Linked DNA regions of Alicyclobacillus sp. SO9. The protein of the gene in region 2 interacts with the protein of the main gene of each other region in a pairwise test. Links are inferred from orthologs where the notes say so. Each region holds a gene or a part of one and is shown on either strand. Other genes may lie near its edges. The genes, in order: GI364_RS10910 and def.

What was found.
Region 1: the proteins of def (region 2) and GI364_RS10910 interact in binary tests that used the Escherichia coli proteins (3 or more experiments, as listed by UniProt). The link is inferred for Alicyclobacillus sp. SO9 from one-to-one orthologs.

What each region holds. Positions count from the first base shown.
Region 1 is NZ_CP066339.1:2,407,505-2,410,770, reverse strand. Bases 44-2,981 are described here. They hold GI364_RS10910 (aspartate-semialdehyde dehydrogenase), read right to left. Parts: upstream 2,061-2,981; coding sequence 1,026-2,060; downstream 44-1,025. Other genes in these bases: GI364_RS10905 (dipicolinate synthase subunit B), read right to left, coding at 2,281-2,883; dapG (aspartate kinase), read right to left, coding at 44-1,013. Outside these bases: more of dapG, read right to left, coding at 1-43.
Region 2 is NZ_CP066339.1:2,261,588-2,264,693, forward strand. The notes cover bases 204-2,981. They hold def (peptide deformylase), read left to right. Parts: upstream 204-1,238; coding sequence 1,239-1,724; downstream 1,725-2,981. Other genes in these bases: priA (primosomal protein N'), read left to right, coding at 204-1,193; fmt (methionyl-tRNA formyltransferase), read left to right, coding at 1,721-2,710; rsmB (16S rRNA (cytosine(967)-C(5))-methyltransferase RsmB), read left to right, coding at 2,707-2,981. In the rest of the region: more of priA, read left to right, coding at 1-203; more of rsmB, read left to right, coding at 2,982-3,106. UniProt on the Escherichia coli protein: Removes the formyl group from the N-terminal Met of newly synthesized proteins. Requires at least a dipeptide for an efficient rate of reaction. N-terminal L-methionine is a prerequisite for activity but the enzyme has broad specificity at other positions.

The DNA.
Region 1 (3,266 bases), 150 kb from region 2 along the record:
ATCTTGGCACAGTCCCTGACAATCACGGGACTCAAATTCATACTGGAGAGTACCTTTTCTGCTTCCTCAGTTTCTGCTTGGCCAACCGTAAACATGATTAAGTCAGGTGACACCAAAATCACGTCCAGGCTGACTCCATGAGCCGCTAAGGGCGAGAAGACGTCCACTTGGCCAATGCCTTCTTGACGCAGTTGAATCTGCGTGACAGGAGCTGTATGAGCCACACCGGTCACCTGTCGGTCTGAAAGTACATTGTGTTCAAGCGCTTCAAAGCCGCTGGTGACGAGTGTCCCCAAATCCTTCGATCGCGTACTCCGAACACGCACTGGAATGTTTTTCTGCATAGCGATTTCTACAGCCCGCGGATGGATGACTTTTGCCCCTTGATACGCGAGATTGCAGATTTCTGTATAGGTCATTCGTTTAATTTTCTGCGCTTCGTTCACAATCCGAGGATCTGCTGTCATAATCCCGTCTACATCTGTAAAAATGTCCACATATTCTGCGTCCAAAGCCACGCCCAAAGCCGTAGCTGAAGTATCGCTGCCGCCGCGCCCCAGAGTGGTGGTATCTCCATCCGGCGTCATTCCCTGAAAGCCGGTTACCACAACGATTTGGCCCTCTTTTACGGCATCAAGAATACGTGCTGTACGAATCTCTAGGATTCGTGCATTACCGTAGTCATTGTTCGTAATAATACCAGCCTGAGGCCCGCTCAGTACTGTGACTTCATGACCTTTGGACCGCAGCATACCCGCAAATACCACAGCCGAAATGGATTCACCGCAAGCCATCAGCATATCTCTGTCGCGCGGCGATGTCCCTAACGACTCATCCAGTACACCGAGGAGGGAATCGGTCGCATAGGGATCACCTTTTCTTCCCATAGCTGATACGACAACTACGACTTGCTTGTTATTCTGAACAGCGTCTTCGACATGTTCCAAGGCGGCCGTTCGCGTTTGTGGAGTAGCCAGTGAAGTACCGCCAAATTTCTGTACAACAATGTTCATGATGTCTCTCCTTTATGCTCTAGAAGTAAAAGGAAGACCTGCTAGTAACTCTGCAATCTGCACCGCATTCCAGGCAGCTCCCTTTAACAGGTTGTCAGCCACTACGAACATCAGAACCGTCTTGTCGTCTCCAAGTGATTGGCGTATCCGGCCCACGTAGGTATCTGTGCTCCCTTGTGCCATCTTGGGATGAGGAAACACACCCTCACCAGGATTGTCCGCCACCACAACTCCAGGAGCATCCTGAAGCCGTTCCCGTACACTCGCTGCCGTCACCGCGTCTTTAAACCGGAGTTCCACGCTTTCCGCATGACCGTAGACCACAGGTACTCGGACAGCCGTCGGCACAACTTCAAGATTTGGAAGAGAAAGTATTTTGCGTGACTCGTTGACAAGTTTCATTTCCTCTTTGGTATAGCCATTGTCCAAAAACACATCACATTGTGCGAGAACATTGCCAGCCATGGGGTAGTGATATGGCAACGATGCTACCGGAAAAGCCGTTGTCTCCTTCATTCCTGCCAACTCGTCTTCGAGGCCGGATATCCCCTTTTGTCCCATCCCGCTTACAGCTTGATACGTCGACACAGCGATTCGTTCGAGTCCCAAGTCTAATAACGGCTTGACAGCAACCATCAGTTGGATTGTGGAACAGTTGGGGTTGGCAATAATGCCATTGTGGTGAAAAGCCTCCTGAGAATTGGCCTCTGGGACAACCAGCGGTACTTCTGCGTCCATCCGAAAAGCGCTGCTGTTATCAATCACAACTGCGCCGCTGTTGACAGCTATCGGTGCAAACTCCTTGCTCGCTGTTGCCCCGGCGCTAAACAAGGCAATGTCGACACCCTGAAAGGACGTCTCGCCTGCTGCTTCAACGGTTAGTTCCTCACCGCAAAAAGTAATTGTTTCACCCGCCGATCTCGGAGACGCCAGCAAAACAAGTTTACCAACGGGAAAATCACGCCGTTCCAGTGTTTGGATCATTGCTCTGCCGACCGCTCCCGTCGCTCCTAATACGGCAACAGTATACTCCTGCTTCTTTTTCAAAAATCCTTCATCTCCTTTTCCCACGGCGTCTCTTTGACCGCAATTTATTTAACAAGGAAGTCTAGCTCCCTTACCTGCACGTAAACCAAAACAACTAATTGAAAGGCTGTGCAAAGCAAAGCAACCGCAACGAATCAGAACTCCGCAACTTATCAACAGCACGACTTGAAGCAGTGTGCGAACGACTTTATGAAGACTACTCAGAGCACTTCATATGCAACTATTTGCGCTCTTCACGCCACCGTTCAATCAATAGAGGCTGAAGTTGCTGTCCCGTCATGGCCGCTTCACACGCGTCTGGAATCAGACGCATGAGTGAGACTAATGAGTTCATTTTAACATGAGGTGAATCCTGGCCAAACGGAACAAAGAAAATATTTTTCATATTAAGCAGCTTTGCCAGGTTATAAGAGTTGAGACCCAACGCGTCATTTGTAGAAATGGCCAAAATGACCGGGCGGTTGTTTCTCATGGTTGCTTTCGCCGCCATCAAAACAGCAGAGTCGGTTTGGGCATTCGCCAGGCGACTCAAGGAACTGCCGGTACACGGCGCTATGATGAGGGCGTCCAGTTGCTTTGACGGTCCAAGCGGCTCGGCTTCCGGAATCGTGCAGATGGCGGTCTTGTCTGTAATTTTTTCAACTTTATCAGCCCATTCTCCTGCCTCGCCAAAACGAGTCGACACGCTCATGACGGTGCTGGAGAAAATTGGCACAACATCAGCACCCAGACTGACCAACCTCTCTATTTCCGGGACCACTTCCGCATACGTACAATGTGATCCCGTCATCGCAAAACCGATAGTCTTTCCTGTAAAATCCATTAGGATACCTCCCACTATAAATTAATGTTTTCTCCTATTTACTCTCTTATTCTCACGATTACGTACCTTGACAATTTGAGAGAGATTACCAGAATGCTAGATGTGCCAATTTTCAAACGGGTAGTCCGTAGCAGGAACAGAGATTGGTGCTATTTTACCAATACATGGAACATAATTATGTTCGCACATTTGGATGTCCACACGTTCCCTTGCGGTTTACCCTCCCATGTCACACTGGGTCTATGCCCTCACATTCCTTCGTACTACCTCTCAAGGGGTGGATGCCGTTTCTTGCTCCTTTACTGGGTCGTTGCCCTTATGGTGTAGATACTACGGCTTATCCGTGCTTCTGTTTGTCTTGGCGATTCATCGTGTACAAGCGA
Region 2 (3,106 bases):
TCGCTTCGATGCGGGCAAAGAGGGAGCAGGCTGTGGTTGTGTTTGGCTCAGCAACACCGTCACTTGAGACGATGTACAAGGCAGAACAGGGTCAGGCCAGAATCCTGACACTCCCCTCGAGAATTAATGATCAGCCGCTGCCGCCGGTGGAGGTTGTGGATATGCGCGAAGAACTTCGCAGCGGCAATCGTTCGATTTTCAGCAACTCGTTGCAGGAAGGTGTCGAACAAGCTGTACGTCACGGTCAGCAAGCGGTTCTGTTTCTGAACCGGCGCGGGTTTGCTTCGTTTGTTTTATGCCGGGAATGCGGCGAAGTCATGCAGTGCCCGCGCTGCGATATATCACTGACCTTACACGGACGACCGGGACAACATTATCTAGAGTGCCATTACTGCCAGTTTCACACACCGATGTCGTCGGTGTGTCCTCACTGCGGTGAATCTGCTTTACGTCCGTTTGGAATTGGAACACAGCAAGTCGAACAGCATTTGAACGATTTATGGCCGGATTTTCGTGTGCTCCGCATGGATGTGGATACGACTCGCAAGAAGGGTGCCCATAAGCGGGCTGTCGAGCAGTTTTATGAAGGAGGGGCGGATATCCTGCTCGGAACGCAGATGATTGCGAAGGGTCTTGACTTTCCGAACGTGACCTTCGTCGGTGTCATTGCTGCGGACACTCTCCTAGCAATCCCGGACTACAGGGCTTCAGAGCGCACGTTCAGCTTGTTGACACAAGTGGCCGGCCGGGCCGGAAGAGCAGACTTGCCGGGACGCATTGTGGTTCAAACCTATCGACCCTCTCACTACGCCATCACGGCAGCTGCACGTCATGACTACCGCGAGTTTTATGAGCTGGAACGTCAACTGCGAGAGAATTTCTGGTATCCTCCTTTTTGCGAAATGACGGTGTTCAAAGCTGTTCACAATGAAGAGAACATAGCGAAAGGTGCGGCGAGGCGGTTCGAGCGTGAACTGAAAAGACGTCTGCAGGACGAGACTGTAACTGTGCTGCCGGCTGCTCCGGAGCGAATTGCGCGCATTGAAGATAAATTCCGGTTTCAAGTTGTGGTAAAGTATTCACAGTGGCACCGCGTTGCGCAGGGTATCACAGCGGCTTATCGCGTTGTGGACGAGAAAATGAGAAAACTCAAGGGCATTTGTGTCCTTGATGTCAACGCGGGTAGAATTTAATCCATACACTTATTTGGAGAGGTATATAGAAAAGGAGTTATCCAAATGGCAATTCGAATTATCCGTACGGGCAATGATCCAGTGTTAAGGGACAAAGCAAAACCTGTCCCGAAAATTAACAAAGCAATTGAAAAGCTGTTGGACGATATGGCACAGACCATGTATGATGCTGACGGAATTGGTCTGGCTGCAAACCAAATTGGAATTGCGAAACAGATTGTCGTAGCAGATGTGGGAGATGGGTTGTTCGAACTCATTAACCCTGAAATTATAGAACGCTCTGAGGAGACCGACGCAGCCCATGAGGCTTGCCTGTCTCTTCCGGGGTTGCGGGGAGTTGTTACTCGGCCAAGCAGAATTCGTTTCCGTTATACAGACCGCAACGGAAACGAGAAAGAACTGGAAGCTGGAGAGTTGTTTGCTCGCTGCATCCAACACGAGATTGATCACCTTCATGGGATTCTCTTCACAGACTATCTGAAACCAAATGAAGTGGAACGCGTTCAAGAGAAGGAGTCTCAAGGACGATGAAGCAAGCTCCACGCGTAGTGTTTATGGGAACACCGGATTTTTCGGTACCAATTTTGCGCTCCTTGGCTGAGCATTCCTATGACATCAGAGCTGTTATTACACAACCTGACAAGCCGGTGGGACGCAAACGGACTTTGACACCGCCGCCGGTCAAGTCTGAAGCGCAGCGCCTTGGCTTGACTGTGCTGCAGCCAAAAAAGGTACGAGATGAGGCGTCCTTAGACGCGATTGCAAAGTTGGATCCGGATGTGATTGTGACCGCCGCCTATGGACAGATACTTCCGCAAAAGCTCCTGGAGATTCCGAAAGCAGGCTGTATCAATGTGCACGCTTCTCTGTTACCGAGGTGGCGGGGGGCTGCACCGATTCACCGGGCCCTGCAAAACGGAGACAGGAAAACCGGGATTACACTCATGGAAATGGTACTTGAATTGGATGCCGGCCCGATTCTTAGCACGCGTGAGCTGTCTATTACCGCAGAAGACAATGTGGGGACACTACATGACAAACTTGCCCATTTAGGCGCAGAACTGCTCATTGCTACCTTGCCTGAGTATGTGGCTGGCCATATTACACCGCAGCCTCAGCCCACAGACGGCATTACGTATGCGAACCGGATTTTGTCAGACGACGAGGAAGTCGACTTCACGAACTCATCCGAAGCAGTCCACAACCACGTGAGAGCATTGTCGCCATGGCCTGGGGCACGTACGAGCTGGAACGGAGTGCGGCTGAAACTATGGCAAACAAGACAGATGTCCGCAGATTCGTTTACCGGTACAAATCACATCGGCGAGGGTATTGTTCCAGAATCTCTTACCCCGGGTACAGTCTTTGCCAGTGCTCAAGGCAGCGTGCTTGTACAATGCCGAGACAAACCTGTGCAACTGGTTCAAGTGCAGCCTGCAGGTAAGAAGGCAATGGCTGCTGAGGACTGGTTCAGAGGGATTCAGACGGATAGGACCATGCTGGGTGAAAACGGATGAAGATAACAACACGGCGGTGTGCCTACAGTGTTTTGTACGAAGTTGCAGTGAAAGACGCCTATGTCAATCTGGCCTTGCAACAAGCTTTGCGCACATCGGCTCTTGATGAACGAGATAAGGCTTTGTGTTCTGAAATTGTCTACGGCACTGTAAAACGTCAGCGTACCCTGGATGTTCTCATTGGGCAGGTCTGTAATCGGGCTGTCACTGACTTGGAAGCAAGTGTTTTGACTATATTGAGAATGTCAGTGTACCAATTGGCATTTTTGGACAAGGTGCCTGTATATGCAGTGTTAAATGAAGCGGTGGAATTAGCGAAACAAGAACAACGCCGTGCCGCAGGCTTCGTGAATGGTGTACTTCGTTCTTATGTTCGGGATAAACGATCATGGCGTG